4 regions of the Streptomyces sp. 1222.5 genome follow, and region 2 is predicted to be linked to each of the others. Evidence: riboswitches for the same ligand, from Rfam matches in the RefSeq annotation. Region 2 holds a riboswitch; each other region holds the start of a gene.
The links. Region 2 has a riboswitch for cobalamin ahead of BLW57_RS02625 (Nickel transporter NicT). Riboswitches for the same ligand answer to the same signal wherever they lie in the genome.
Positions count from the first base shown of each region.

Region 1: it holds a riboswitch for cobalamin, as region 2 does, so the genes downstream of both, BLW57_RS06685 (CbtB domain-containing protein) here and BLW57_RS02625 (Nickel transporter NicT) in region 2, are expected to answer to the same signal.
Region 3: it holds a riboswitch for cobalamin, as region 2 does, so the genes downstream of both, BLW57_RS29735 (cobalamin biosynthesis protein) here and BLW57_RS02625 (Nickel transporter NicT) in region 2, are expected to answer to the same signal.
Region 4: it holds a riboswitch for cobalamin, as region 2 does, so the genes downstream of both, BLW57_RS14235 (ribonucleoside-diphosphate reductase subunit alpha) here and BLW57_RS02625 (Nickel transporter NicT) in region 2, are expected to answer to the same signal.

Region 1 covers NZ_FNSZ01000001.1:1,469,321-1,476,935, forward strand. Annotated here, with positions in the region: gene BLW57_RS06660 (molybdopterin-dependent oxidoreductase) at 1-195, opposite strand, end outside; gene BLW57_RS06665 (FAD binding domain-containing protein) at 192-1,019, opposite strand; gene BLW57_RS06670 (catalase) at 1,353-2,873, opposite strand; gene BLW57_RS06675 (histidine phosphatase family protein) at 3,187-3,777, shown strand; gene BLW57_RS06680 (CbtA family protein) at 3,891-4,643, opposite strand; gene BLW57_RS06685 (CbtB domain-containing protein) at 4,664-4,885, opposite strand; cobalamin riboswitch at 4,922-5,067, opposite strand; gene BLW57_RS06690 (hypothetical protein) at 5,171-5,650, opposite strand; gene BLW57_RS06695 (hypothetical protein) at 5,720-5,923, opposite strand; gene BLW57_RS06700 (glycoside hydrolase family 65 protein) at 6,060-7,615, opposite strand, start outside.
Region 2 covers NZ_FNSZ01000001.1:537,808-545,422, reverse strand. Annotated here, with positions in the region: gene BLW57_RS02645 (YoaK family protein) at 1-738, shown strand, start outside; gene BLW57_RS02640 (YciI family protein) at 897-1,304, shown strand; gene BLW57_RS02635 (RNA polymerase sigma factor) at 1,312-2,457, shown strand; gene BLW57_RS02630 (ArsR/SmtB family transcription factor) at 2,539-2,934, opposite strand; cobalamin riboswitch at 3,014-3,202, shown strand; gene BLW57_RS02625 (Nickel transporter NicT) at 3,229-4,338, shown strand; gene BLW57_RS02620 (hypothetical protein) at 4,482-4,712, shown strand; gene BLW57_RS02615 (heavy metal translocating P-type ATPase) at 4,712-7,006, shown strand; gene BLW57_RS02610 (copper chaperone PCu(A)C) at 7,003-7,545, shown strand.
Region 3 covers NZ_FNSZ01000001.1:6,577,265-6,584,879, reverse strand. Annotated here, with positions in the region: gene BLW57_RS29745 (inorganic phosphate transporter) at 1-847, shown strand, start outside; gene BLW57_RS29740 (hypothetical protein) at 882-1,109, shown strand; cobalamin riboswitch at 1,254-1,395, shown strand; gene BLW57_RS29735 (cobalamin biosynthesis protein) at 1,497-2,441, shown strand; gene BLW57_RS29730 (cobyric acid synthase) at 2,438-3,946, shown strand; gene cobN (cobaltochelatase subunit CobN) at 3,943-7,593, shown strand; gene BLW57_RS29720 (putative cobaltochelatase) at 7,590-7,615, shown strand, end outside.
Region 4 covers NZ_FNSZ01000001.1:3,197,449-3,205,063, forward strand. Annotated here, with positions in the region: gene mctP (monocarboxylate uptake permease MctP) at 1-1,603, shown strand, start outside; cobalamin riboswitch at 1,750-1,909, shown strand; gene BLW57_RS14235 (ribonucleoside-diphosphate reductase subunit alpha) at 2,033-4,402, shown strand; gene BLW57_RS14240 (ribonucleotide-diphosphate reductase subunit beta) at 4,402-5,415, shown strand; gene BLW57_RS14245 (hypothetical protein) at 5,426-5,656, opposite strand; gene BLW57_RS14250 (helix-turn-helix domain-containing protein) at 5,750-6,715, shown strand; gene BLW57_RS14255 (bifunctional albaflavenone monooxygenase/terpene synthase) at 6,738-7,615, opposite strand, start outside.

The sequences.
Region 1 (7,615 bases), 930 kb from region 2:
GCCGTCGGCACGGAACGCCGGGGTGATGCAGCTGTGTACGGGCGCGCCGTCCAGCCACACCGTGCAGGCGCCGCAGTCGCCCGCGTCGCAGCCCTTCTTGACGCCGAGGTGGCCGAGTTCGCGCAGGAAGGTGCGCAGGCACTGGCCGGGGGCCGGCTCCCGGTCGAACCCCCTGCCGTTCACGACGTAACTCATGCCAGGTCTCCAGCCGTGAGTTCGCGGCGGATCTCTTCGGCGAAATACCGTGTCAGGTGCCGACGGTGGTCGGGGGTGCCGTTGGGATCGGCGAACCAGAGGCCGGCGGGCACGGCGTCGATGCTCTGCCGCAGGGTTCGGGCGTCGGGCAGGGAGTCGAAGGCGAAGCGGACCGGTCGCGTGGTCCCGGCGGTGACGGTGAGCAGCAGGTCGTTCGCTCCGGGCCGTTGTGTGCCGACGAGGAACACCGTGGAACGGCCGAACCGGGTCAGCGTGAAGCGGCGGTGCGCGGTGCGTCTGCGCAGCGCCTGCTCCGGAACGGTGACGCGCCGGAGGATCTCCCCGGGGCCGAGGACGTTCCGGTGGTCGCCCGTGACGAAGTCGAGGGCGTCCACGAAGCGCACGGAACCGTCGGGCGCCCACAGTTCGTACCGCGCCTCCAGGGCGACCGTCAGCGTGATCATCGGGCCGGCGGGCAGAGACATGCAGATGTTCCCGCCGACGGTCGCCGCGTTCCAGACCTTGAACGAGGACAGGAACGCCTCACAGCTCTTGCGGAAGAGGATCCCCGCGGTCCAGCGCTCGGGCCACGGGTGGGCGTACAGGTCGCGGATCGTGCAGGTGGCGCCGATCTCCAAGCCCTCGTCCGTGAGGGCGAGGGGCTCCCAGGGCAATGCCGTCAGGTCGATCAGCCGTCGCAGGCCGGGCTGCTCCGTGGAATAGAGCCATGTCCCGCCCGCGAGCCAGGCGTCGCCCTCGCGCCAGTCCGTCCCCGGCCGCTCGGACGGTCGCCGGATGACTTCGGTGATGGTGTTGAGGTCCATGGAAGCCGACCTACGGGTGAACGGAACGCGGAGCCGCCGACCGGCCCCCTGGCACTGGTGGATTCTCCTGCTGATCGAGCAGGTGCCGGCCGCCTTTTCGCACCGTGCGGGGCGGCTCGGCCGCGCGGATCCCAAGGCTCGAATTTTATCGCAGTACGTGGGTCCGGGCTCGGACAGAAGCGATCGAGAGTGGCCGGACAACTCCGTAGAGTCACCGTCGCGGGGAGGGGCCCCGACTTCGCGCTCGGTGCGACGACGGCCGCCCCGGGACGGGGAACCCAGGGGCGGCCGCTCTCGGGCTGCCGGGCGGCGCGCTCGGGGCGCGCCCGGTGGTCAGGCCTTGTGCTGCATCGAGCTCCGGGCCGGGTTGGCCTGTTCCGCGGCCTTGGGGTCCTTCTCGTCCGCCTTGGCCCGTACGCCGTCGGCGATGCGCTTGCCGAGGGTCTCGTCGATGTTCGACCAGTAGGTGAAGGCACGTTCCAGGACGGGTTCGCTGACGCCGTTCAGGAGATGCCCCACGACGTTGTCGACCAGGCGGTCACGGGCCGCGTCGTCCAGGACCTCGCGCACCAGGGTGCCGGGCTGCCCCCAGTCGTCGTCCTCCGGGTGGGAGACGTAGGCCGCGCGGGTGATCTCGCCGTCGGCGGTCCAGCTGGGCGGGGAGCCGAAGCGCTCGGTGTCCGCCGCGGGTCCGCCCTTGGAGTTCGGCGCGTACACCGGATCGGTCGTGTTCCGGTACGCCATCGCCCCGTCCTTGGAGTACGTGTGGACGTCGACGACGGGGGCGTTCACCGGCAGCTGCTGGTAGTTGGCCCCGATGCGGTACCGGTGGGCGTCCGCGTACGAGAACAGCCGGGCCAGCAGCATGCGGTCCGGGCTCGGCCCGATACCGGGGACGAGGTTGTTCGGCTGGAAGGCCGCCTGCTCGATCTGGGCATGGTTGTCGGTGGGGTTGCGGTCCAGGGTCATGCGCCCGACCTGGATGAGCGGATAGTCGCCGTGCGGCCACACCTTGGTGAGGTCGAACGGGTTGAACCGGTAGGACGTGGCCTCCTCGTACGGCATGACCTGCACGTACAGGGTCCAGCTGGGGAAGTCGCCGTCCCGGATGTGCTCGAAGAGGTCACGGGTGTGGTAGTCCGTGTCGGCGGCGGCCATCTGGTCGGCCTCGTCCTGGGTGAAGCACTCGATGCCCTGGTCGGTCTTGAAGTGGTACTTCACCCAGAACCGCTCGCCGGCCGCGTTGATCCACATGTAGGTGTGCGAGGTGTAGCCGTTCATGTGGCGCCAGGTCCGCGGCACGCCCCGGTCCCCCATCAGCCAGGTGACCTGGTGCGCGGACTCCGGGGAGAGGGTCCAGAAGTCCCACTGCATGTCGTGGTCGCGCAGGTTGTTGTCGGCGCGGCGCTTCTGGGACCGGATGAAGTGCTGGAACTTCATCGGATCCTTGACGAAGAACACCGGCGTGTTGTTGCCGACCATGTCGTAGTTGCCCTCGCTGGTGTAGAACTTCACCGCGAAGCCGCGCGGGTCGCGCCAGGTGTCCGGGCTGCCGCGCTCACCCGCGACGGTCGAGAAGCGGGCGACCAGGTCGGTGCGCGTGCCGGGCTGGAAGACCGCCGCCCTGGTGTAGGCGCTGACGTCGTGGGTCACCTCGAAATGGCCGAAGGCGCCGCTTCCCTTGGCGTGCGGCTGGCGCTCGGGAATCCTCTCCCGGTTGAACTGCGCCATCTGCTCGATCAGATACGCGTCCTGGAGCAGGATCGGTCCTCCGGGGCCGACGGTGAGCGAGTGTTCGTCGCTCTCCACCGGTGCGCCCGAGTCGGAGGTGGTGGCGGGGCGGATCTCCGTCATGAGGCTGCCTTTCGTCGTGCGCCGACGGCGGCGCAGCGGCTCCTGGGCACCGGTCTACCGCCAGCGGGGGCGGCACTCGCCTCCTACCCGCGCACGCGCGGGGGCGGTCCCGGCCGGCACCGGGTTTCCCGAATCGCGTGACCCACGGGGAGCGGGCTAAACACCCTCGTCGTGTTGTACCGCGGGTCGCGGGACGAGGTGCCTGCCGTCTCGGGGCGGGTGTTAGGTTCGCGGCCGTACCGCCGGGCCGCTCCCGGTACCCGGCCCCGGCCCCGGCGCACGAACCCGGGACAGCAGCAGGAGGAACAAGCACGTGACCAGCCGCGTCACCCTCGTCTCGCCCGCGACGAGCCCGTCGATGCGGCGGGCCCGCTTCGACGACGGCGACTCGCTCGACGAGGCCGGGGCGGCCCGCGCCCGCTCCGCCGCCGGGTGCCTGCGCGCCCCCGGCCGGGTGCTGACCTCACCGAGCGTGCGCTGCCGGGAGACGGCCGAGGCGCTGGGCCTCGTCGGTGCGCGGGACTCGGCGCCGGCCGGTCTGGACGCGGGCCGCTGGCGAGGCCGCACCCTGGAGGAGGTCGGGGCCGCCGAGCCGGAGGCCGTGGGCCGCTGGCTCACCGACGCCGGATCCGCGCCCCACGGCGGCGAGTCGGTGCGGGAGCTGTGCGAGCGGGTCGGGCGGTGGCTGGACGCCGTACAGGGCACGGACGGCCGCACCCTCGCCGTGGTCGAGCCGGAGGTCGTGCGGGCCGCGGTCGTGCACGTCCTCGGTCTGCCTGCGGCCGCCTTCTGGCGGCTGGACGTGCCGCCGTTGACGGCGACGGAACTGAGCGGCCGGGCCGGACGGTGGAATCTGCGGCTCGGTCAGCCGCTGGCCGGACGGGACGCGGCCGCCGCCTCCTGAGCCGGGGCGGTCGCCATGGCTCAGGAGGCCGCCTACCCGGCGCCGGCGCGGCAGCGTCACCACCGCGCGGCGCGAACGCCCGTTCCGAAGGGGCGCCCGGTGTCCCGTGACCGTCAGTGCGGGGCGGGAACCGTCCGTCCGGAAGATGCCCTGGCCGGCCGGGGGTTCAGCTGCCGCTCGGCCAACTCGCCGAAGAGCAGACCGAATCCGACCCACAGGACGGTCTGGATGGCCAGGGTGGAGAGCCGGAACCGCCACAACAGGCGGGCCGGGAAGTGCGCGGGCAGCTCGTTGACGGCGGGCAGGAAGGCGTAGGCGAGCCCGATGACGACGACGAAGGCGGCCACCGCGACGACGGTCGCCCACCAGTTGCCCAGACGGGGCGCGAGACGCTTGCCGAGGATGGTGGCGCCCACCGCGAGGAGCACGCTGAGGGCCATCATCAGGAAGAACAGGGTGGTCCGCTTGCCGATGGTCTCGGGCTGACCGACGGACGGCGGGTTGGCCGGGTACTTCAGGAACGGCACGACGTACACGGCGACCAGCGCGCAGCCTGACAGCAGCAGCGCGGTCGCCCGCGGGCTGAAACGGCCGACACGGCCGAGCGCGAAGGAGTACGCGAGCGCGGCGATGCCGCCGAAGGCGACCCCGTAGACGAGAACGCCCGTGGCGAGGCCGGCGGTGGACTGCAGGGAGCGGGAGACGACTTCCATCTCGTGCTCGTGGGAGTGGGCGTCCTCGAAGGCGATCGCCTGGTCGACGCTCGGCTCACCGAGGAGGTAGGCCACGACGAGGGCGAGCACGCCGGCCACGAGGCCGGCGAGCATGCCCCGCACGAGGAGGTTTCTTACCGTTGCGGAGTTCATGGTGCGCGGCGTCCCTCGCGTCAGTGGCAGGGGAAGCCGAGCAGGTGGCGGGCATCGTGCACCCACTCGTGGACGTCGGTGCCGTTGAACACGGACGTGGCGCCCTGCTCGGCGCCGACGAAGTAGAGCAGGACAAGCATCAGGACGCCGAAGAAGACCGCCCAGGGGGCTATCGCCTTCAGCGGCAGCGTGGCGGGAACGGCGGGGGTGTCGGCAGTCGGCTGGGCGACGGTCTGCGCCATGGCAGGGCCTCCTCTGGGAGTTCGCGTCCCATCTCGGTGGTGCACAGGACGACGGCCACGGGTCTGACTCGGCGGACCACCCCGAGGGGTGCCCCGCATACAGTGGCGCGACCGTGCCGGATTCCCACCGGCTTCCGTCTCGCCGTCGTCGATATCGGACAGACCGTACCGCGAGACGCGTGCGCGGCCAAGACCGCGTCCACCGCCGTGATCTTCCTCTCGTGACGGCACGTCAGGTCCGGGTGCCACGGGGAAGCCGTGAGGCGGCCGCTCCGTCCGGCGGGTTTACGGCGCCACGGGGTCGCCGGCTCCCAGCTGCAGCCACCACACGTCGTCGCGGTCGCGGCTGAGCCCGAGCGTCTGCCGCCGGCCGTCGCCGAAGCGGAGTTCCACACCGGCCAGGTACGGTACGGCCGGGTCCCGCACGATCGCTTCGGCCGCTCCGCCGGCGTGCGCGCGGTAGCGGTCGATCAGGTCGCGCGCGGCCCGGTCGCGTCCGGTGTACCAGGGTGCGCCCAGGTCGGCCAGGCCGTCGGCGTCACCGGCCCTCAGTCGCTGGACGTACACCTCGAGGAGCAGTCGGGCCTCGTCCGCGACCTCCCCGGCGTCCGGATGGCCGGACTTCTCGGGACGCACGGTGAGGTGCACCGCCGGTCCGCCGCTCAGGGCGTACGGGGCGGGATCACGGACCAGCCACCAGGTGAGCACCGTCGTCGCCAGGACGGCCGGGGCCACGGCCGTCGCCCAGAGGTTTCGTCTTCTCATGCGGTGGATCCACACCTCACAGCAACCTGACCATGTACAGAGGATATCCGCACGAGTTCCGGTGTTCCTTCACAGATTGGCGCCCAGGTCGCCCGACGTCCCGCTGCTCTCGGCCCACTTGTCCACATCCGACCCGAACCGGGGGGCAGCGTTGGGTGCGAGAGCGTGGTACGCGGTCGTCTGCGTCTTCGCCGTGCTGACCGTCATGGTGTTGCCGCAGAGCGCCGCCGCCCGGCCGGGGGCCGGAACGTCACGGTCACCGGCGACGGGCACAGCTGGAAGCGCACGTCACTGCCCGCACAGCACCCCGACGGCGCCGGCGTCCTCAGCTTCGCCTGCGGCGCACCGCGGCACTGCGTCGCCGCCGGATACGACGGGGAGACACGCAAGATCTGGGTGAGCTGAGGGACTACTCCGGGAGCACCAGTCGGGCCGTCTCCCCCGGCCGTACTCCCACCGCCAGGTCCCGCAGGCGGAGGTCGATGGGGCCGCGGCCGGAGGCCGGTACGGCGATCTCCAGCAGGCCGCTGCGCAGGCGCAGGTGGACGCCCCAGTGGCCGTGGTAGCGGATGGCGAAGCCGTAGGAGGAGAGTTCGGGCAGCGGGACGGGGTCGAGGCGCAGGGCGCCGCCCCGGGTCTCCAGGCCGGTCAGCCCGCGCTGGACGAGGTCGAGCGTGCCGGCCATCGCGCCGAGGTGGATGCCCTCCCCGGTGGTGCCGCCCTGGAGGTCGGCGATGTCGCCGCGCAGCGCCTCCTGGACGAAGGCCCAGGCGTCGGTCCGGCGGGCCCGGGCCAGGATCCAGCCGAGGACCAGGCCGCTGAGGGTGGAGCCGTGACTGGTGCGGTGCAGGTAGTGGTCGACGGTCGCGGTCCAGGTCCGCTCGTCCAGCGGGTAGCCCAACCGGTCGAACAGGGACCGCAGTTCGGGCAGGGCGAAGAGGTAGCCGAGCATCAGCACGTCGGCCTGCTTGGACGCCTTGTACCGGTTGACGGTGTCCCCCTCGGCCTCCAGGATCCGGTCCAGGCGGCGGATGTCGCCGTACCGTTTCCGGTAGCCGTCCCAGTCCAGCTCGGCGAGGCCGGCGTACCCCTCGAACTGGCTGATCACCCCGTCGTGGAAGGGGACGTGCAGGGTGCGGGAGACCTCCTCCCAGCGGGCGGGCTCGTCCTCGGCCAGTCCGACGGCCTCGGTGAGTTCGCGGCGGCGCGGCTCGGGCAGGGCGCGCAGCAGCTCCAGCGCGCGGGTGAGCACCCAGGCGGCGGTGACGTTGGTGTACGCGTTGTCGTCCAGGCCCGGCCGGCCCGCACCGGGGTAGGCGTCGTGGTACTCGTCGGGGCCGACCACGCCACGGATGCGGTGCCGGCCGAGGTGGGGGTCGTAGCCGGCGGAGTCCGCCCAGAAGCGGGCGATCTGGAGCAGCATCTCGGCGCCCTCGCCGTGCAGGAAGTCGAGGTCGCCGGTCGCCTCCCAGTACTGCCACACGTTGTACGCGACCGCCGAGCCCACGTGGTGCTGGAGCCGGGAGTGGTCGGGCAGCCAGCGCCCGGAGCGCGGGTTGAGGTGGAGCTGCTGGCTCTCCTCGCGGCCGTCGCTGCCGCTCTGCCAGGGGTACCGCGCGCCGCGCCGGCCGAGTTCGTGGGCGGCGTGGCAGGCGGCGGCCAGCCGGCGGTGGCGGTAGCGGAGCAGGGCGCGGGAGACCTCGGGCAGGTGCAGGTTGAGGTAGGGCAGGACGAAGAGTTCGTCCCAGAAGACGTGCCCGCGGTAGGCCTCGCCGTGCAGTCCGCGCGCGGGGACGCCGACGTCGAGGTCGGCGGTGTGCGGGGAGAGGGTCTGCAGCAGGTGGAACAGGTGCAGGCGCAGGATGCTGCCCGCCTCGCCGGGCACCTCCAGCGCCGTGCGCCGCCACAGCTGGTCCCAGGCCGCCGTGTGTGTCTCCAGCAGCTCGTCGAAGCCGGGCGCGTCCC
Region 2 (7,615 bases):
GGTGCCGCGGGCCCCGGTGCCATAGGGCCGGGTGCGGCCGGAGAGGTGCTGCCGACGGACCGGTCCGTACGGCTGGGCATCCTGCTGGCGCTGGTCGGCGGGGGACTGGACGCCTACACCTTCATCAGCCGTGGCGGGGTGTTCGCCAACGCGCAGACCGGCAACGTGGTCCTGATGGGCGTGGCGGCCGCGCAGCGGCACTGGTGGGAGGCGCTGGGCCACCTCCCGGCGGTCGTCGCCTTCCTCGCCGGTGTCCTGGTCGCCGAAACGCTGCGGCGGCCGAGGGTGGCGGCGTTCCTGCGCCGGCCGGCCTGCGTGGCGATGGTGCTGGAGTGCGTGGTGCTGGCGGTGGTCGGACTCATCCCCGCGAGCGCGCCGGACGCCCTGGTCACGGTCCTGATCGCGTTCATGGCGTCGGTCCAGATGTCCACCTTCCGCACCCTGGTCGACACGGTCTACAACAGCACGATGACGACCGGGAACCTCCGCTCGGCCATGCAGAACGCCTACGAAGCGGTGGTCGGCCGGAGCGCGGACGCCCGGCGCCGGGCACGCCACTTCGCGGCCGTCGTGCTGGCCTTCCTCGCGGGGGCGTTCGGCGGGGGCTGGCTGACGTTCCAATGGGGTGTGCACGCGGTGTGGGCGGCCTGCGTGGTGCTGGCGGCCGGCCTGGCCCTGTTCGTGCACGACGAACGCATGGCACGCAGACTCCCCGAGGCCGGCAGCCCGGGCGGCTGAGGCACGGCCGAGCCGACGTGCGGGAAGTCCGTTCGGGCAAGGGCGTCGCACCCGGCTTGAAAAACTTCCGGCGGCGATGTCGAGATCGCGTGACCCGCTCCGTCTCCGGGGTGAAGGCGGCCACAATGGGCCGCACGAGATTCGAGGAGAAGGTCACCATGGCGAAGTATCTGCTGCTGAAGCACTACCGGGGCGCGCCGGCCCCTGCCAACTGCGTGCCCGTGGACCAGTGGACGCAGGACGAGATCACGGCGCACGTGCAGTACATGCGCGACTTCGCGGCGCGGCTGGAGAAGACCGGGGAGTTCGTCGACGGCCAGGCGCTGGCCCCGGAGGGGACGTGGGTCCGGTACGACGGTGAGGGGCGCCCGCCGGTCACCGACGGCCCGTTCGCGGAGACCAAGGACCTGATCGCCGGCTGGATGGTCATCGACGTCGACACCTACGAGCGGGCGGTCGAGCTGGCGGGCGAACTGTCGGCCGCGCCGGGCGCGGGCGGCGAGCCGATCCACGAGTGGCTGGAGCTGCGCCCGTTCCTCGCCGAGCCGCCGACCGTCACGGAGTGACCCGGCCGTGGACGAGGTGCTGCTGCGAAGTCTGACGCCCGGCGTGCTCGCCGTCATGGTGGCGCGGGGCGCGGACTTCGCCGCGGCCGAGGACGCCGTACAGGACGCGCTGCTGGAAGCGGTGCGCGTGTGGCCGGCCGATCCGCCGCGGGATGCGAAGGGCTGGCTGGTGACCGTGGCCTGGCGCCGGTACCTCGACGCGGTGCGGGCGGATGCCGCCCGCCGCCGGCGGGAGGACCGTGTCGACCAGGAGCCGCCACCGGCGCCCTCGCCCGCGGTGGACGACACGCTCCAGCTGTACTTCCTGTGCGCACACCCCTCGCTCACGCCGTCGTCGGCGGTGGCACTGACGCTCCGCGCGGTGGGCGGGCTGACCACCCGGCAGATCGCCCGGGCGTACCTGGTGCCCGAGGCGACCATGGCCCAGCGCATCAGCCGGGCCAAGCGCACCGTCTCGGGCGTGCGGCTGGACCGGCCGGGCGACGTCGCCACCGTGTTGCGCGTGCTGTACCTGATCTTCAACGAGGGGTACGGCGGTGATGTCGACCTCGCCGCGGAGGCGATCCGGCTCACCCGGCAGCTCGCGGCCGGGATCGACCACCCGGAGGTGGCGGGGCTGCTCGCGCTGATGCTGCTGCATCATGCCCGGCGGCCCGCCCGGACCGGGCCGGACGGCAGCCTGGTGCCGCTCGCCGAGCAGGACCGCGGCCGCTGGGACACGAAGGCGATCGCCGAGGGCATCACCCTCTTGCAGGCGGCTCTGTCGAGGGACCGGCTGGGCGAGTTCCAGGCCCAGGCGGCCGTCGCCGCCCTGCACGCGGACGCGCAGCGTGCGGAGGACACGGACTGGGTGCAGATCGTCGAGTGGTACGACGAGTTGGTACGCCTCACCGACAGCCCCGTCGTCCGGCTCAACCGCGCCGTCGCCGTCGGCGAGGCGGACGGCCCGCGTGCCGGGCTCGCCGCGCTGGCGGAACTGGACGCGTCGCTGCCCCGCCATTCGGCCGTGTCGGCGTACCTGCACGAGCGCGACGGGGATGTGGTGACGGCCGCCCGCCTGTACGCCGAGGCGGCGCACAAGGCTCCCAACCTGGCGGAACGCGACCACCTGACGCGACAGGCCGCCCGGCTCAACGCCCGCGCCCGCGGCTGAGGGCTCCGGCCGACACCGGCCCGGATGCCGACGCGGCGCGGTACCGCGGTCGCTCCCCGGTGCGCAGCCGCGTTCGGTGCCCTACTCCTCGGACCGGTGGGGCCGTACGCGGACGTCGCCGGTGTCGGCGGACTTGCAGTGCTCCAGCAGCGCGGCCGTCGGCCCGTCGACGAGGTGGTAGCGCACGATCCGGCCGTCCTTGCGGCCTTCGACCACTCCCGCGGCCCGCAGCAGGCGCAGTGCCTGGGAGACGGTGGTGTCGCGCATTCCGGTGGCCACGGCCAGGTCGGAGACGGCGATGGGACCGGCCTCGTGGACGGCGAGCAGCAGGGACAGCCGCCCGGGATCGGAGAGCAGGGAGAAGCGGTCGGCCCAGGTGCGCACCCGCTCGGGCTCGCCGACGGCGGCGATGGCGTCACAGACCCGGTGGCCGTCGATGGTGCGCCGCCCGGCACGGTCCGCGGGGACGAGATGCATGCCGCCATCATCGCAGCCCCGGACGATCGGCTCCATACCTGCGCAGTTGTGCAATCTTGCAGCCGACGACCTCGGCCTTCTAGGGTGGGCGGGCCGTGGTGTTCGGGAAGACCGGTGACAGCCCTCAGGGGCTCAGTCCGGAGCGGCCCTCGCCACTGTGATCGGGGAGTTCCCGCCCCACGTATGCCACTGGCCGCACGGCCGGGAAGGCAGGGGCGGGCGCGTCGACCCGTCAGCCAGGAGACCGGCCACGGCATCACGAAGCTGATCCACGAGGTGCTGGAGCGTGACCGCATGACCGTGTCCCAAGGCGTGCCCGAAACCGACGCCGAACCGTCCTTCCGCTGGCGTCGCGAGGACACCGTCCGCACCGCGGGACTCCTGGCCGTGATCGTGGCACTGCACGTGGTCGCCTTCGGGATCCTCTTCCTGCTGGTGATACCGCATCACTACGAGGTCGGCACCAAGGCGTTCGGGGTCGGGCTGGGCGTCACCGCCTACACGCTCGGCATGCGGCACGCCTTCGACGCCGACCACATCGCCGCGATCGACAACACCACCCGCAAGCTGATGGCAGACGGCAAGCGGCCCGTCTCCGTGGGCTTCTGGTTCGCCCTCGGGCACTCCAGCGTCGTGGTCGCCATGGCCGCCCTGGTCGCCGGCGGTGCGAAGCTCGCCGGCACCTTGATGAACGACGGCTCCCGTACCCACCAGGTCCTGGGCACCGTGGGCACCACGGTCTCGGGGTCCTTCCTGTACCTCATCGCCGCGCTCAACCTCGTGGCCCTGTTCGGCATCCTGCGGGTCTTCCGGGCCATGCGCGCCGGCCAGTACGACGAGGCCGAGCTGGAGGCGCACCTCGACTCGCGCGGGTTCATGAACCGCATCCTGGGACGGCTCACCAGGTCCATCCGCCGCCCGGGCCAGATGTTCCCCCTCGGCTTCCTCTTCGGGATCGGCTTCGACACCACGACCGAGGTCCTGCTCCTCGCGCTGGCCGGCAACGGCGCCGCCGCCGGGCTGCCCTGGTACGCGGTGCTGTGCCTGCCCCTGCTGTTCGCCGCCGGCATGAGCCTGTTCGACACCCTCGACGGCACGTTCATGAACTTCGCCTACCAGTGGGCGTTCTCGAACCCCGTCCGCAAGGTGTTCTACAACCTCACGATCACCGGCCTGTCCATCGCCGTCGCGTTCTTCGTCGGCACCATCGAACTGGTCGGCGTCCTGCACGACAAGCTCGGCCTGAGCGACGGCGTCACCGGCTGGATCGCGGGGCTCGACCTGGACAGCGTCGGCTACGTCATCGTCGGTCTGTTCGTGGTCGTCTGGGCGGTCGCCATCGCCTACTGGCGCCTGGCCAGGATCGAGGAACGCTGGAACACCCGCTCCGCCGACACCGGCTGACGTCGAGCTCCGCACGGGTCCGCCATGTGGCCTACGCCATCGTCCCGTGCGGGAACTCCGCCACCGATCCGTCCGACTGCTGGAGCGGTACGGCTGCGATCTCTTGCGCCGTACGACGGTTCGAGCGACCAGAAAGGTCGAGCATGGCCGAGTCCCGACACCCCTTCCGCAGAGCGGCCGCGGTTCCCCGCACCTTGCTGCCCCCGCCCAGGCTCTGTGGCTTCCTGTTGCTGCTGGTGCTGGTCTTCTCGGCGGCGTACGCCGTGGGATCGGCCGCCGGGCCGGTGGCGCCGGGCATGCACGGCTCCGGAGGCGGCGGAGGCAGCGGAGGCGGCACGGGTGACATGCCCGGCATGCACGGCGGCGGTGAGTGATGGGGGCCGAACCCCTGGCGCCGCTGGTGGTCACGGATCTGACGGTCGGCGGTATGACGTGTGCCGCGTGCGTCCGCCGGGTGGAGAAGAATCTGGCCGGGCTCGACGGGGTCACGGCCACCGTCAACCTCGCCACCGGACGCGCCCGGGTCAGCCATCCCGCGGACATCCCCGCGGAGGACCTCGTCACGGCCGTCCAGCGGGCGGGGTACGAGGCCGCGCTGCCCGAGCCCGCCGCACCGGACAGGCGCGACGGGACCGACGGTGGCGAGAAGGATGCCGAGTCCGCCGCGCTCCAGGAGCGCGAGCGGCTCGTGGTCACCGCGCTGCTGGCCGTTCCCGTGCTGGTCCTGTCGATGGTGCCGTCCCTGCAGTTCCGGAACTGGCAGTGGCTGTGCTTCGTGCTGGCGGCCCCGGTGGCGGTGTGGAGCGCCTGGCCGATCCACGTACGGGCGGTGCGCGGACTGCGTCACTCCGCGGCCACCATGGACACCCTCGTGTCGCTGGGCGTGGTGGCGTCCTTCTCCTGGTCGGCGTACGCGCTGTTCCTCGGGGGAGCGGGCGACCCGGGGATGCGGATGCCGTTCAGTCTGCTGCCGTCCGCATTGGACGGCCCCGCGCACGTGTATCTGGAAGCCGCGGTCGGCGTACCGCTGTTCGTGCTCGCCGGACGGTTCCTGGAGGCGCGGGCCGGGCGAGGTACCGGAGCCGCCCTGCGGTCGCTCGCGGAGCTGGCCGCCAAGGAGGTGTCCGTGCACGATGGGCACGGCGAGCGTTCCGTGCCCATCGAACAGCTGCGGGTGGGGCAGGTCTTCGCCGTGCGCCCCGGTGAGCGGGTCGCCACCGACGGCCGTGTGGTGGAGGGCAGTTCCGCCCTGGATCTTTCCCTGGTCACCGGCGAGAGCGAGCCGGTCGAGGTGGGGCCCGGATCCGCCCTCGTCGGAGGAGCGGTCAACGCCGGTGGTCTGCTCCTGGTGCGAGCCACCGCCGTCGGGAGCGACACCCGACTGGCCCGGATCACCCGGCTGGTGACCGACGCCCAGGCGGGCAAGGCGCGGGCGCAGCGCCTGGCCGACGCCGTGGCCGGGGTGTTCGTACCCGTCGTGCTGACCGTAGCCGTCACCGTGCTCGGGTTCTGGCTCGGCGCCGGAGCCGACCCCCAGGCGGCGATCACCGCGTGCGTGGCCGTACTCGTCGTGGCCTGCCCCTGCGCGCTCGGCCTGGCCACGCCCACCGCCCTCATGGCCGCGACCGGCCGCGGCGCCCAACTGGGCGTACTGGTCGGCGGTCCGCGGACCCTGGAGGCACTGCGGCACGTCGACACCGTGGTCCTTGACAAGACCGGCACGCTGACCAGCGGCCACATGACCGTCGCCAGGATCACCGCGGCTCCGGGCGGTCTAGGCCAGGAGAAGGTCCTCCGCCTGGCCGGTGCCGTGGAACAGGGTTCGGAACACCCGCTCGGGCGAGCCGTCACCAGTTGCGCGCGACGCGCACTGGCCGGGCAACCGCTCCCCGCCGTCCGCGACTTCACGGCCACACCGGGACGGGGAGTACGCGGCCGCGTCGACGGCCGAACAGTGGAAGTCCTCTCCCCGGAGGGCGAGTTGCCGACCGTGCTGGGGGCCGCGCTCACGGCCGCGGAGAACGCCGCGCACACACCCGTCCTCGTACGCGTCGACGGACGCGCCGAGGCGCTGATCGCGGTCGGCGACGTCGTCCGGCCCGGCAGCTACCGAGCCGTGGACCGACTGCGCCGACTCGGGATCCGGCCGGTTCTCGCCACCGGTGACGGTGAGGCACCCGCCAGAGCCGTGGCCGGCGCACTCGGCATCGACGAGGTGCACGCCCGCTGCACGCCCGAGGACAAGGCAGCCCTCGTCCGGCGGTTGCAGGACGGTGGCGGGCGGGTCGCGGTCGTCGGGGACGGCGTGAACGACGCCGCCGCACTCGCCGGCGCCGATCTGGGCATCGCCATGGGCAGCGGTACGGACGTGGCCATCGGCGCGGCCGACCTGACACTCGTACGCGAGGACATCGAAGCCCTGGTGGACGCCGTGCTGCTCGCCCGGCGCACGCTCGGTACGATCCGGACCAACCTGGTGTGGGCCTTCGGCTACAACGTCGTGACCGTGCCGCTCGCCGTGGCCGGGCTGCTCAACCCCATGGTGGCGGCGGCGGCGATGTCGGCCAGCTCCGTACTGGTGGTGGGCAACAGCCTGCGCCTGCGGGCGTGGCGGCCCACACCCGCCCCGGCACGCGCGCGGCGGCGCAAGCGGGCGGTGCCCCGGTGAACGGACTCCTTGCCGGCGCCGTCGCCCGGCTCACCGATCGCAGGCGGCTGACCGACGCCCTCCTCGCCACTCTTGTGCCCGTCGCCGCGGCCGGCCTGGCGCTGGCCGGCCTGACCACCTGGGTCGGCGCGGGCCACGCGGGAAGCCCCGCCCGCATACACGTCACCGAAGGACGGGTGCTGCTCCCGACCGGCGGCTCGCCCGAGACGGCGGCGTTCTTCCGCATCACCAACGAGGGCGGCTCGACCGACCGTCTGCTGGGGGTCACCTCGCCCGGCGTCCCCGGTGGGGTGACACTCGCCCGGCACCGCATGGGCGGAGGGGCGACGGCCTACCGATCCTCGATCGCATCGGTCGAGATACCGGCCGGGCGGACGGTCGCGATGTCGCCGCACGGAATGGACCTGACGGTGCCGGTCCCGGCCGGCGCGTGGCGGGCGGGTGACCGGGTGCCGTTCACACTGACGTTCCGCCGCGGCGGCCGCGTACGGATGTCCGCCGTGGTGGTCCGCGCGGGGACGGCCGCTTTCCGGCCCTGACCGTGTCGACGAGGCGCATGCCGTGAACGCCGTGCTCGAACGGCATTGGTCGATTCGGAGGCCGTCGCCC
Region 3 (7,615 bases), 6.0 Mb from region 2:
CGCGCCGATCGTGGCGGGCCTCGCGGCGATGCTGGCCACCCGCTTCTCGTACGGCATCGGCGGCAAGGCCGAGGCCGAGGCCACGCGCAAGGGCTACCGCGCCGGCCAGATCGCCTCCGCCGGCCTGGTCTCCCTCGCCCACGGCACCAACGACGCCCAGAAGACGATGGGCATCATCACCCTCGCGCTGATCGCGGGCGGTGCCATCTCCCCCGGCTCCAACCCTCCCACCTGGGTCATCCTCTCCGCGGGCCTGGCCATCGCGCTCGGCACCTACATCGGCGGCTGGCGCATCATCCGCACCATGGGCAAGGGCCTGACCGACCTGGAGCCGCGCCAGGGCTTCGCCGCCCAGACCAGCGCCGCGACCGCCATCCTGGCCTCCTCCCACCTCGGCTTCTCCCTCTCCACCACCCACGTCGTCTCCGGCTCGGTGATGGGTGCGGGTCTGGGCCGCAAGGGCGGTGTGGTCCGCTGGTCCACCGCGACCCGTATGTTCGTCGCCTGGGCGCTGACCCTGCCGGCCGCCGCGCTGGTCGGCGCGGGCGCCGAGTCCGTCACGGACCTGGGTGACTGGGGCACCGCCGTCGTCGCGGTCTTCCTGGTCTCCGCCAGCGCCGCGATCTGGAAGCTCTCCCGCCGCGAGGTCGTCGACCACACCAACGTCGTCACCGAGACCGAGGAGCCGGCCGGCGTGGTGACCACCGCCATCGCCGCCGTGATCCCGCCGCCCGCGGGCACGGTCGCCGAGGACCCGGCCGTCGCCTTCCCGCACCAGTCCACCGGCCGGGGCCGGGTCGCCGACCCCGCCGCCGCCCCGGCCACCCCGCCGGCCGCCACCGTCTGACCCCGGCACCCCGGTTACTGAAGGAAGCATCCCCATGAAGATCGACTGGGCGGCCCTCGGCTCCGTCTTCGGCGTCAGCCTCGTGGTCACGGTGGGCCTGGTGGCCCTGTTCACCCTCGGTATCAAGGGCCTGGCCCGGCGCGAACAGGCCGCGGCCCAGGGCGACTCCGCCGCCCTCGCCGTCACCGGCGCGTACGTCTGCTTCGCCGCCTGCGCGGCCGCGGTGGCGTACGGCATGTATCTCATCGTCGCCAAGGCCTGACCCGGCGTCCGCCGCACGGCGGACGCGAACGAGCACCGCAGAGGCTCCCCTCCCCGCCCGGGAGGGGAGCCTTCGGCATGCTCGCCCGCCCCACGATGTGGGGATCGGCACACTCTCCCCACGCAGGTCAAAGGCAAGTTGACGGCCCTTCCGGGCGCGTGGTGGACTGCCCAGGCCATGTACGGCGGCAAGAGAGGAAGCCGGTGCGAATCCGGCGCGGTCCCGCCACTGTGACCGGGGAAGAACCCCCGGGAGCCAGGAACTCTCACCGCCGGATCAGTCGAACCAGGGCGCGGACACCCTGAGTGAGGACACGTATCGCCATGCTCGGCTGCCGATCGAGGACCAGTACCAGACCTGCCCCTGTGCCCACGGCCGGCTGAGCCGATGGGTGCCGATCGCTCCTACGCGTACGGCGCCGCCGCCGGCCTTCTCGGTGACCTGCTCCTCGGCGATCCCCGCCGCGGGCATCCCGTCGCCGCGTTCGGACGGGCGGCCGGGGCCGTGGAGAGCGCGTTGTGGCACGACCACCGCGGCTGGGGGACGCTGCACACCACCGTGTGCGCCGGTGGCGCCGTGGCCCTGGGCGCGCTGGCCGCACGCGCCGTACGCCCCTCCTTCGTCGCCTCCGCCGCGCTGACCGCCGCCGCCACCTGGTCGGTCGCCGGCGGGACTTCGCTCGCCCGGGAGGCCCGCGTCATCGGACGTGCCCTGAAGACCGGGGACGTCGACGCGGCCCGCGCGCGGCTGCCCCATCTGTGCGGCCGGGACCCGCAGGCCCTGGACGCCGACGGGATCGCCCGGGCCGTGGTCGAGTCCGTCGCCGAGAACACGTCCGACGCCGTGGTGGGCGCCCTGGTGTGGGGAGCCGTCGCCGGAGTGCCGGGACTGCTCGGCTTCCGGGCGGTCAACACCCTGGACGCGATGGTGGGTCACAAGTCGCCCCGGTACCGGCGCTACGGCTGGGCCTCCGCCCGCCTGGACGACCTCGCCGGCTGGCCGGGGGCGCGGCTGACCGCCGTACTCGCCGCCGCGGCCGGCCCCGATCCGCGCGGTGCCCTGCGCGCTTGGAAGGCCGACGCGCACCGGCATCCGAGCCCCAACGCCGGGCCCGTGGAGGCCTCGTTCGCGGGCGCCCTCGGAGTGCGCCTGGGCGGGACGCTCTCCTACGGCGGGCGGGTCGAGCACCGCCCGGTGCTCAACGGCCGGACCGGGCGCGCCGTCCGGGCCACCGACATCGACCGGGCCGTACGGCTCTCCCGCCGCGTCGGCCTGCTCGCGCTCGGCTTCACCGTCGCCGCGCGCCGAATCGTGAAGGGACGTGGGAAGTGAACGGGGGTCTCCTCGTCGCCGGCACCACCTCCGACGCCGGCAAGAGCGTCGTGACGGCCGGGATCTGCCGGTGGCTGGTGCGCCAGGGGGTGAAGGTCGCGCCGTTCAAGGCGCAGAACATGTCCCTCAACTCCTTCGTGACCCGTGAGGGTGCGGAGATCGGGCGGGCGCAGGCCATGCAGGCGCAGGCGTGCCGGATCGAGCCGACCGCGCGGATGAACCCGGTGCTGCTGAAGCCGGGCGGCGAGCAGAGCAGCCAGGTGGTGCTGCTGGGCAGGCCGGTGGGCGAGATGAGCGCGCGCGGCTACCACGGCGGGCGCCAGCAGCGGCTGCTGGGCACGGTGCTGGACTGCCTGGCCGAGTTGCGGGGCACGTATGACGCGGTGATCTGTGAGGGGGCGGGCAGCCCGGCCGAGATCAACCTGCGGCGGACCGACATCGTCAACATGGGCGTCGCGCGGGGCGCCCGGCTGCCCGTGCTGGTGGTGGGGGACATCGACCGGGGAGGCGTCTTCGCCTCCTTCTTCGGCACCGTCGCCCTGCTCTCCCCCGAGGACCAGCAGTTGGTCGCCGGGTTCCTGGTGAACAAGTTCCGGGGCGATGTCAGCCTGCTGGAGCCGGGGTTGGACATGCTGCACGGCCTCACCGGGCGGCGCACCTACGGCGTCCTGCCGTACCGGCACGGCCTAGGCATCGACGAGGAGGACGGGCTGCGCGTCTCGCTGCGCGGCACGGTCCGGGAGTCCACCGTCGCTGCCCCGGTCGGCGAGGACGTGCTGCGGGTCGCCGTGTGCGCGATCCCACTGATGTCCAACTTCACCGACGTGGACGCGCTCGCCGCCGAACCGGGTGTCGTGGTGCGGTTCGTGGACCGCCCGGAGGAGCTGGCGGACGCCGACCTCGTGGTGGTCCCGGGCACGCGCGGGACCGTACGGGCGCTCCAGTGGCTGCGGGAGCGCGGGCTCGCGCGGGCGCTCGCCAGGAGGGCCGCCGAGGGGCGTCCGGTCCTCGGCATCTGCGGTGGCTTCCAGATCCTCGGCGAGCACATCGAGGACGAGGTCGAGTCGCGCGCCGGGGAGGTCCCCGGGCTCGGACTGCTGCCGGTGCGGGTGCGGTTCGCCCGCGAGAAGACGCTGACCCGGCCGGTCGGCGAGGCCCTCGGCGAACCGGTCGAGGGATACGAGATCCACCACGGGGTGGCCACCGTCGGCGGGGGCGAGCCCTTCCTGGACGGCTGCCGGGTCGGCCAGACGTGGGGCACGCACTGGCACGGTTCGCTGGAGTCGGACGGTTTCCGGCGGGCCTTCCTGCGGGAGGTGGCGGCCGCCGCGGGCCGCCGCTTCGTACCGGCGCCGGACGTTTCCTTCGCCGCGCTGCGCGAGGAGCAGCTCGACCGGCTCGGCGATCTGATCGAACAGCACGCGGACACGGACGCGCTCCTTCGGCTCATCGAGTCGGGCGCGCCGCAAGGACTGCCTTTCATTCCACCGGGAGCGCCCGCATGAGCACAGTGTTGTTGTTGTCGACCGCCGACACGGACCTGCTGGCCGCCCGCGCCTGCGGCGCCGGGTACCGGATCGGCAACCCCACCCGGGTCGACGTCGCCGCCGAACTGCCGGGCCTGGTCGAGGGCGCGGACATCGCCGTCGTCCGGCTGCTGGGCGGCAAGCGCGCGTGGGAGGACGGGCTGGCCGCGCTGAAGGCGACCGGCGTGCCGACCGTGCTGCTGGGTGGCGAGGCCGTGCCGGACGCCGAGCTGATGGCGGAGTCGTCCGTGCCGGCCGGTGTGGTGGCGGAGGCGCTGAAGTACCTGGTCGAGGGCGGCCCGGCGAACCTGCTGGAGCTGTCCCGGTTCCTGTCGGACACGGTGCTGCTGACCGGTGAGGGCTTCGAGGGCCCGCACAGCATGCCGGAGTACGGCGTGCACGGGGCGTACGAACTGCGCGCGGACCGGCCGACGGTGGGCGTGCTCTTCTACCGGGCGCACGAGCTGAGCGGCAACACCGGCTTCGTGGACACGCTGTGCGAGGCGATCGAGGCGAAGGGCGCCAACGCGCTGCCCGTGTACTGCGGTTCGCTGCGCGGCGCGGACGACGGGCTGTACGAGCTGCTGGGCAGGGCGGACGCGCTGGTGGCGACCGTGCTCGCGGCAGGCGGCACGCACGCCTCTCAGGCGTCGGCGGGCGGTGACGAGGAGGCCTGGGACATCGGGGCCCTCGCCGACCTGAACGTGCCCGTCCTCCAGGGGCTCTGCCTCACCTCCTCGCGGGCCGCCTGGGCGGAGTCGGACGCCGCCCTGTCCCCCATGGACGCGGCGATGCAGGTGGCGATCCCGGAGTTCGACGGCCGGCTGGTCACCGTGCCGTTCTCCTTCAAGGAGCAGGGCCCCGACGACGTCCCGGTGTACGTCGCCGACCCGGAGCGGGCCGCGCGGGTGGCCGGGATCGCCCTGCGTCACGCGCGGTTGAAGCACAAGCCGAACGCGGAGAAGAGGATCGCCCTGGTCTTCACCGCGTACCCGACCAAGCATTCGCGCGTCGGCAACGCGGTCGGCCTGGACACGCCCGCGTCGGCGGTGCGCGTCCTGGACGCCCTCAGGGAGGCGGGGTACGGCCTCACCGAGTACCCGGACAACGGTGACGAGCTGATCCACCGGCTGATCGAGGCCGGCGGCCACGACGTGGAGTGGCTGACGGAGGACCAGCTGGCCGCAGCGCCCGCCCGGGTTCCGCTGGCCGACTACCGGGCGTGGTTCGAGAAGCTGGACCCGGAGCTGCGGGACGCCATGACCGAGGCGTGGGGCGAGCCGCCGGGCGGCCTGTACGTGGACGGCGACGACATCGTGCTCGCCTCCCTGCGGTTCGGGAACGTCGTCGTGATGATCCAGCCGCCGCGCGGCTTCGGCGAGAACCCGATCGCGATCTACCACGACCCCGACATGCCGCCCTCGCACCACTACATGGCGGCCTACCGCTGGCTGGACAACAGCTTCGGCGCCGACGCGATCGTGCACATGGGCAAGCACGGCACGATGGAGTGGCTGCCGGGCAAGGGCCTCGGCCTGAGCGCCGGCTGCGCACCGGACGCGGTCCTCGGCGAGCTGCCGCTGATCTACCCGTTCATCGTCAACGACCCCGGTGAGGGCACCCAGGCCAAGCGGCGCGGGCACGCCACGGTGGTCGACCACCTCGTCCCGCCGATGGCGCGCGCCGACACGTACGGCGACCTGGCCAAGCTGGAGCAGCTGCTGGACGAGTACGCGCTCGTCTCCGACCTGGACCCGGCGAAGGCCCCGGCCGTCCGCGCGCAGATCTGGACGCTGGTCAAGGCCGCCGAGCTGCACCACGACCTGCACGTGGCCGAGCAGCCGGACGACGAGGCGTTCGACGAGTTCGTCATGCACATCGACGGCTACCTGTGCGAGATCAAGGACGTGCAGATCCGTGACGGTCTGCACATCCTGGGCGGCGGTCCGGTCGGCGAGCCGCGCGTGAACCTGGTCCTCGCGGTGCTGCGCGCCTCGCAGGTGTGGGGTGGGCAGGCGAACGCGCTGCCGGGGCTGCGGGCCTCGCTGGCCGCGTACTTCGGGCTGGTGGAGAAGGACCTGCTGGCCGAGCCGGGCGCCCCGGTGAAGGTGCCGGTGGAGCTGACCGACCTGGTGGAGGGCCCGGCCCGGACCGCGTCCGACGCGATCGACCTGCTGGAGCAGCTGTGCCGGCGGATCGCGGAGCGGATGGAGGCGGGGGCCTGGAGCGGCACGGAGGTACCCGGCGTCCTGCGGGACGTGCTGGGCACCGAACTCCCGGAGGCGGCGGCCGTGCTGGAGTTCGCCTGTGCCGAGGTCGTCCCGCGCCTCGCCCGCACCACCGACGAGATCGGGCACATCCTGCGGGCCCTGGACGGCGGTTACGTCCCGGCCGGCCCCTCGGGCTCGCCGACCCGCGGTCTGGTCAACGTGCTGCCGACCGGCCGGAACTTCTACTCGGTCGATCCCAAGGCGATCCCCTCGCGGCTGAGCTGGGAGGTCGGGCAGTCGCTCGCCGACTCGCTCGTCGCCCGCTACCTCCAGGACACCGGCGAGTACCCGAAGTCGGTGGGGCTCACGGTGTGGGGCACCTCCGCGATGCGCACCCAGGGCGACGACATCGCCGAGATCCTGGCGCTGCTGGGCTGCCGCCCGGTGTGGGACGACGCCTCCCGCCGGGTGACCGGCTTCGAGGTGGTCCCGCTCGCGGAACTGGGCCGGCCGCGCATCGACGTCACGGTCCGTATCTCCGGCTTCTTCCGGGACGCGTTCCCGCACGTGGTCGGGCTGCTCGACGACGCGGTGCGGGCGGTGGCGGAGCTGGCGGAGCCGGCCGACCGGAACTTCGTGAAGGCGCACGCCGACGAGGACACCGCCGAGCACGGCGACCGGCGCCGCGCCACGGCCCGGATCTTCGGCTCGAAGCCGGGCGCGTACGGCGCGGGCCTGCTGCCGCTGATCGACGCCCGCAACTGGCGCTCCGACGCCGACCTCGCCGAGGTGTACGCGGTGTGGGGCGGCTACGCCTACGGGCGCGGGCTCGACGGGCGGGCGGCGCGCGGTGACATGGAGACCGCGTTCAGGCGGATCGCGGTCGCGGCGAAGAACGTCGACACCCGCGAGCACGACCTGGTCGACGCCGACGACTACTTCCAGTACCACGGCGGCATGGTGGCCATGGTCCGGCACCTGACCGGCGCCAACCCCGAGGCGTACGTGGGTGACTCGGCCGTACCCGACCAGGTGCGCACGCGCACGCTCGGCGAGGAGACCCACCGGGTGTTCCGGGCCCGCGTGGTGAACCCGCGCTGGATGTCGGCCATGCGCCGGCACGGCTACAAGGGCGCCTTCGAGATGGCGGCGACCGTGGACTACCTGTTCGGGTACGACGCCACGGCCGGCGTGGTCGACGACTGGATGTACGAGAAGCTCAGCGCGGAGTACGTCTTCGACCCGGAGAACCGGGACTTCATGAAGAAGTCCAACCCCTGGGCGCTGCGCGGGATCACCGAGCGGCTGCTGGAGGCGGCGGACCGCGGGCTGTGGGCGGAGCCGGACGCGGACACGCTGGAGCGGCTGCGCGCCACCTATCTGGAGCTGGAAGGCGACTTGGAGGACGACCAGTGACCACCCCGTTCCCGTTCACGGC
Region 4 (7,615 bases), 2.7 Mb from region 2:
GCTCGGCGTCTTCATCTTCTTCTTCCTGGCCGTCACGGTCATGGGCTTCCTGGCCGCGCGCTGGCGCCGGGCCGAGAACGAGCACTCCCTGGACGAATGGGGCCTGGGCGGCCGGTCGTTCGGCACCTGGGTCACCTGGTTCCTGCTGGGCGGTGACCTGTACACGGCCTACACCTTCGTCGCCGTCCCGGCGGCGATCTACGCGGCGGGCGCGTCCGGCTTCTTCGCGGTGCCGTACACGATCCTGGTGTACCCGCTGATCTTCACCTTCCTGCCCCGCCTGTGGTCCGTGTCCCACAAGCACGGCTATGTCACCACCTCCGACTTCGTGCGCGGCCGGTTCGGCTCGAAGGGCCTGTCGCTGGCGGTGGCGCTCACCGGCATCCTGGCGACGATGCCGTACATCGCGCTGCAGCTCGTGGGCATCCAGGCGGTGCTCGACGTGATGGGCGTCGGCGGCGGCGAGAACACCAACTGGTTCGTGAAGGACCTCCCGCTGCTCATCGCCTTCGGTGTGCTCGCGGCCTACACGTACTCCTCCGGCCTGCGCGCGCCCGCGCTGATCGCGTTCGTCAAGGACGCGCTGATCTACATCGTCATCGCGGTGGCGATCATCTACATCCCGATCAAGCTGGGCGGCTTCGACGACGTCTTCGCCAAGGCGGGCGGCGCGTTCAGCCAGGTCAACCCCGCCACCGGCAAGCCGCGCGGCGCGCTCGTCCCGCCCGAGGCGGGCCAGTGGACGTACGCCACGCTGGCGCTCGGCTCGGCCCTCGCGCTGTTCATGTACCCGCACTCGATCACCGCGACCCTGTCGTCCAGGAGCCGTGAGGTGATCCGCCGGAACACCACGATCCTGCCGCTGTACTCGCTCATGCTGGGCCTGCTGGCGCTGCTGGGCTTCATGGCGATCGCGGCCGGGGTGAAGGTGACCAACGGGCAGCTGGCGATCCCGCAGCTGTTCGAGGACATGTTCCCGGACTGGTTCGCGGGCGTGGCCTTCGCGGCGATCGGCATCGGCGCGCTCGTGCCGGCGGCGATCATGTCCATCGCAGCGGCCAACCTCTTCACCCGCAACATCTACAAGGACTTCATCAAGCCGGACGCCACGCCCAAGCAGGAGGCCCAGGTCTCCAAGATCGTGTCGCTGCTGGTGAAGGTGGGCGCGCTGGTCTTCGTCCTCACCATGGACAAGACGGTCGCCATCAACTTCCAGCTGCTGGGCGGCATCTGGATCCTGCAGACCTTCCCGGCCCTGGTGGGCGGCCTGTTCACCCGCTGGTTCCACCGCTGGGCGCTGCTGGCCGGCTGGGCGGTCGGCATGGTGTACGGCACGGTCGCCGCGTACGGGGTGGCCTCGCCGACGCAGAAGCACTTCGGCGGCTCCGCGAAGGAGATCCCGGGTATCGGCGAGATCGGGTACATCGGTCTCACCGCGTTCGTCCTGAACGTCGTCGTCACCGTGGTCCTGACCTTCGTCCTGAAGGCCGTGAAGGCCCCCGAGGGCCTCGACCAGACCCGGCCGGAGGACTACACCGCGGACGCCGGCGACCCGGGCGTCCAGGTGGAGCTGCCGCCGGCGACGGCGGGCACCGGTCACTGAGCGACAGCCGCGCGACGGGCCGCCGGAGGGGATCCGGCGGCCCGTCGTCGTTCCCGCCCGGCACACCGCCGCCGCCCGGGCAGGCGGCCGGCGACATCACTCTTCTCACCTACCAGTTGACGCTCTGAAACCGACGGCGACACAACATCTGGGGGTGGCGTGGCGGGCGAGCACAAGATGTATGCTCATCCTCGCTGTCGCCGCAGGGGAATCCGGTGCGAATCCGGAACTGTCCCGCAACGGTGTACTTGCGTGTCTCCGCACGCCTGTTCAGTCCGAGGACCTGCCGCCAGCGCGCCCGGCCGTCCGGTCCGGGTGCTCACAGACGTCCGGGCCTCGCGGAGTGGGCCGGTGGACGCGACGCCGTGCGCGCTCGTGGCTGCCCCCTGCCCTCCGCCAGGCCCTGTGCCGAGCGAGGGAGAGCCCCACGTGACCATCGCGCCAGCAGACCCGGCTTCAGTCAGCGAGCTGAAGACCGCCGGTCCCGGTGCCGCGCTGCTGCGGACCCTGACCGAGCTGACCGCCGACCTCCCCGACGCCGACCCCGGCCGGGTCGCCGCCGCCGCGCTGCGCGGCCGGTCCGCGCGGGCCGACGAGGCGGAGTTGCGCGAGCTGGCCACGGAGGCGGCCGCCGGCCTGATCTCCGAGGACCCCGCCTACTCCCGGCTGGCCGCCCGACTGCTGACCCTCGCCATCCGCGAGGAGGCCGCCTCGCAGGGCGTCACCTCGTTCACCGAGTCCGTGGCCGTGGGACACCGGGAGGGGCTCATCGCGGACCGGACCGCCGAGTTCGTCCGGCTGCACGCCGGGCGGCTGGACGCGCTGGTCGACCGGGCCGCCGACGACCGCTTCGGCTACTTCGGCCTGCGCACCCTGCACAGCCGCTACCTGCTGCGGCACCCCTTCACCCGCAAGGTCGTCGAGACGCCCCAGCACTTCATGCTGCGGGTCGCCGCCGGCCTGGCCGAGGACGACACCACCCGCTCGGTGGACGAGGTCGCGGCGCTCTACAGGCTCATGAGCCGCCTCGACTACCTGCCGTCCTCCCCCACCCTGTTCAACTCCGGTACGCGGCACCCGCAGATGTCGTCCTGCTACCTGCTGGACTCCCCGCTGGACGAGCTGGACTCCATCTACGACCGCTACCACCAGGTCGCGCGGCTCTCCAAGCACGCCGGCGGGATCGGTCTGTCGTACTCCCGGATCCGCAGCCGCGGTTCGCTGATCCGTGGCACCAACGGGCACTCCAACGGCATCGTCCCGTTCCTGAAGACCCTGGACGCCTCGGTGGCCGCGGTGAACCAGGGCGGCCGGCGCAAGGGCGCGGCCGCGGTGTACCTGGAGACCTGGCACTCCGACATCGAGGAGTTCCTGGAGCTGCGGGACAACACCGGTGAGGACGCCCGCCGTACGCACAACCTGAACCTGGCGCACTGGATCCCGGACGAGTTCATGCGCCGCGTCAACGCCGACGAGCAGTGGTCGCTGTTCTCCCCGGCGGACGTGCCCGAGCTGGTGGACCTGTGGGGCGCGGAGTTCGACGCCGCGTACCGCGAGGCCGAGGCCGCCGGGCTGGCCCGGAAGACCATCGCTGCCCGTGACCTGTACGGCCGCATGATGCGCACGCTGGCACAGACCGGCAACGGCTGGATGACCTTCAAGGACGCGGCCAACCGCACCGCCAACCAGACGGCCGAGCCGGGCCACGTCGTCCACTCCTCGAACCTCTGCACGGAGATCCTGGAGGTCACGGACGACGGCGAGACCGCGGTCTGCAACCTGGGCTCGGTCAACCTGGGCGCCTTCGTCGTCGACGGCGACATCGACTGGGAGCGGCTGGACGAGACGGTCCGCACCGCCGTCACCTTCCTCGACCGCGTCGTGGACATCAACTTCTACCCGACCGAGCAGGCGGGCCGCTCCAACGCCAGATGGCGGCCGGTGGGCCTCGGCGCGATGGGTCTGCAGGACGTCTTCTTCAAGCTGCGGCTGCCCTTCGACTCCCCCGAGGCCAAGGCCCTGTCGACGCGGATCGCCGAGCGCATCATGCTGGCCGCGTACGAGGCCTCCGCCGACCTCGCCGAGCGCAACGGCCCGCTGCCGGCCTGGGAGAAGACCCGTACCGCCCGCGGTGTGCTGCACCCCGACCACTACGGCGTGGAGCCGGCCTGGCCGGAGCGCTGGGCGGCGCTGCGCGAGCGGATCGCCTCGGTCGGCATGCGCAACTCGCTGCTCCTCGCCATCGCCCCGACCGCCACCATCGCCTCCATCGCGGGCGTCTACGAGTGCATCGAGCCGCAGGTCTCCAACCTGTTCAAGCGCGAGACGCTGTCGGGTGAGTTCCTCCAGGTCAACTCCTATCTGGTGCGGGACCTGAAGGACCTGGGCGTGTGGGACGCGCGCACCCGCGAGGCGCTGCGCGAGTCCAACGGCTCGGTGCAGGACTTCGCCTGGATCCCGGCGGACGTGCGGCAGCTGTACCGCACCGCCTGGGAGATCCCGCAGCGCGGCCTCATCGACATGGCCGCGGCGCGTACCCCGTACCTGGATCAGGCGCAGTCGCTGAACCTGTTCCTGGAGACGCCGACCATCGGCAAGCTCTCCTCGATGTACGCGTACGCCTGGAAGTCGGGCCTGAAGACGACGTACTACCTGCGCTCCCGTCCGGCGACGCGGATCGCCCGGGCCGCCCAGGCCCAGGCGCAGAGCCAGGCGCCCATCCCCGTCCAGCAGGTCGCCGAGCCCGACGCGGTCGCCTGCTCCCTTGAGAACCCCGAGTCCTGCGAGGCCTGCCAGTGATGACCACCCGTAACCAGAACCTCCTCGACCCGGGCTTCGAGCTGACCCTGCGTCCCATGCGCTACCCGGACTTCTACGAGCGCTACCGGGACGCCATCAAGAACACCTGGACCGTGGAGGAGGTCGACCTGCACTCGGACGTGGCCGACCTCGCAAAGCTGTCCCCGGAGGAGCAGCACCTGATCGGCCGGCTGGTCGCGTTCTTCGCGACGGGCGACTCGATCGTCGCGAACAACCTGGTGCTGACGCTGTACAAGCACATCAACTCCCCGGAGGCGCGCCTGTACCTGTCGCGCCAGCTGTTCGAGGAGGCCGTGCACGTCCAGTTCTATCTGACGCTGCTCGACACCTACCTTCCCGACCCGGAGGACCGGGCCGCCGCCTTCGCCGCCGTGGAGAACATCCCGTCGATCCGCGAGAAGGCCGGGTTCTGCTTCAAGTGGATCAACGAGGTGGAGAAGCTGGACCGCCTCGAGTCGAAGGCGGACCGCCGCCGCTTCCTGCTCAACCTGAGCTGCTTCGCCGCGTGCATCGAGGGGCTGTTCTTCTACGGCGCCTTCGCGTACGTCTACTGGTTCCGCAGCCGGGGTCTGCTGCACGGTCTCGCCACGGGCACCAACTGGGTGTTCCGCGACGAGACGATGCACATGTCCTTCGCCTTCGAGGTGGTCGACACCGTCCGCAAGGAGGAGCCGGACCTGTTCGACGACGAGCTCCAGCAGCAGGTCACCGACATGCTGCGGGAGGCCGTCGAGGCGGAGCTGCAGTTCGCGCGCGACCTGTGCGGTGACGGCCTGCCCGGCATGAACACCGACTCCATGCGCCAGTACCTGGAGTGCGTCGCCGACCAGCGTCTGACGCGTCTCGGCTTCGCCCCGGTGTACGGCTCGGAGAACCCCTTCTCCTTCATGGAGCTGCAGGGCGTCCAGGAGCTGACGAACTTCTTCGAGCGCCGCCCGTCCGCGTACCAGGTCGCCGTGGAGGGCACGGTCGACTTCGACGAGGACTTCTGACCGGCCGCACTCAGGCGGCGCGGGTCGCGCCGTGGTGACGGCGGGACTTGACGGCCCTCCGGGGGGCCGGCGGCTGCGGGGACGCGGCCGCCGGCCGCCGCCCGCTGCGCTCGGCCTCCCTGAGCTGCCGGTCGATACGCCGGTCGCGCACGATGCCGAGCACGGACGGGAGGACCAGCAGGAGCAGGATCCCGAGGGTGGCGGTCATTCCGATCAGGCCTTCGATCTGGTTTCCGTTCATGGACACCACTGTCGCGCCGAATGCTCCTTACCGTGAGTGGCAGGACTGCCGCAGACCCTCGAATTACTGCCACCGACGAGGCACACTGGCAGCATGCTGAAGAACGTGGCCGCAGTACTGCTGGACGGGGTGCACCCCTTCGAGCTGGGTGTCGTGTGCGAGGTGTTCGGCATCGACCGCAGCGACGAGGGGCTGCCGGTGTACGACTTCGCGGTGGTCTCGGCGGAGGGACCGACGCTGAGCACGCATGTCGGCGGGCTCTCCGTGTCGACGCCGTACGGCCTGGAGCGGCTGGAGGAGGCCGACCTGATCGCCGTGCCCGCCGGGGCCGACTACGTCGTCCGGGACTATCCGCCCGCGCTGCTCGACGCCCTGGTGCGGGCCGTGGAGCGGGGCACCCGGGTGCTCAGCGTGTGCTCGGGCGTCTTCGTGCTCGGCGCGGCCGGACTGCTCGACGGACGCCGGTGCAGTGTGCACTGGCGGCAGGCCGGGGAGCTGGCGCTGCGCAATCCGCGGGCGGTCATCGAGCCGGACGTCCTCTACGTCGACGAGGACCCCGTCATCACGTCCGCCGGCACCGCCGCCGGGATCGACGCCTGTCTGCACCTGGTGCGCAAGGAACAGGGTCCGGAGGTCGCCAACAAGATCGCCCGCCGTATGGTGGTGCCGCCGCACCGGGACGGCGGACAGGCGCAGTACATCGAGCGGCCGCTGCCGCGGACCTCGTGCGACACCGTCGGGGAGGTCCTGGTGTGGATGGAGGAGCACCTCGACCATGAGGTGACCGTGGAGCAGCTCGCCGCCCGCGCCCACATGTCGCCGCGCACCTTCGCTCGCCGGTTCCAGCAGGAGACGGGGACCACGCCCTACCGGTGGATCCTTCGCCAACGGGTGCTGCTGGCACAGGAGTTGCTGGAGGGCTCGGACGAGACGATGGACGCGATCGCCTGGCGCACCGGGTTCGGCACGGCGGCCGCGCTGCGGCACCAGTTCGTCCGGGCGATCGGGACGACTCCGAACGCCTACCGGCGCGCGTTCCGGGGCCCGCAGGCCGCCTGAACGCGCGCCGGTATCAGGCGCCCTACCAGGGCATCGCCCGCAGGCGCAGGTCGTGCGGACGCAGCGTGATGCCCACGCGTGTGCTGTCGTTCGACCCGCCGACCTGCTCGAAGCGGTACTTCGCCGAGATCGCCGCGGTGATCAGGCTCAGCTGGGTCATGGAGAAGTGGTCGCTCGGGCACTTGCGGTTGCCCACGCTGAACGGGCTCATCGCGTACTTCGGCACGTCCTTGGCCCGCTCGGGCCGCCAGCGGTCGGGGTCGAAGTCGAGGTGGCCCTCGTAGGAGCGGGCGTCGCGCTGGATCGCGTACGGGCTGTAGACGATGTCGGCCCCGGCCGGAATGCGATAGCCGCCGAGCGCGGTGTCGGTCACCGCGCGCCGCGTCAAAATCCATACGGCGGGCCTGAGCCGCATGGCCTCGACCACGACATTGTTCGTGTGCGTCAGTGAGCGGACGTGCTCGAATCCGACGGGTCGGCCACCGGTCACGGATTCGACCTCGGTCCGTACCTTCTCGGCGTGTTCCGGATGTTCCGCGAGGACCTGGAGCAACCACATGATCGTGGACGCGACTGTTTCGCTGCCGGGGGTGAGTATCGCGACGACCTGGTCGTGGATCTCCTGTTCCCCGATGGGGTCGCCATTGTCGTCCTTCGCCTCCAGCAATGCCGTCAGCAAATCGTCCGGCTTTTGACCAGATGCCCTCCGCTCGGCGACGATCTCGTCGACCAGCAGATGCAAATCGGCCAGTGCCCGGTTGAATTCGCGGTTGGCCGGGAACGGCAGCTGGTACAGCGGCCCCAGCGGAACCACCATCCTCCGGTACATGCCGCGGAAGACGGTGGCGAGGTCGTTGCTGAGCCGCTCGGCGCGCTCGTCCATGTATTCGCCGCGCAGCA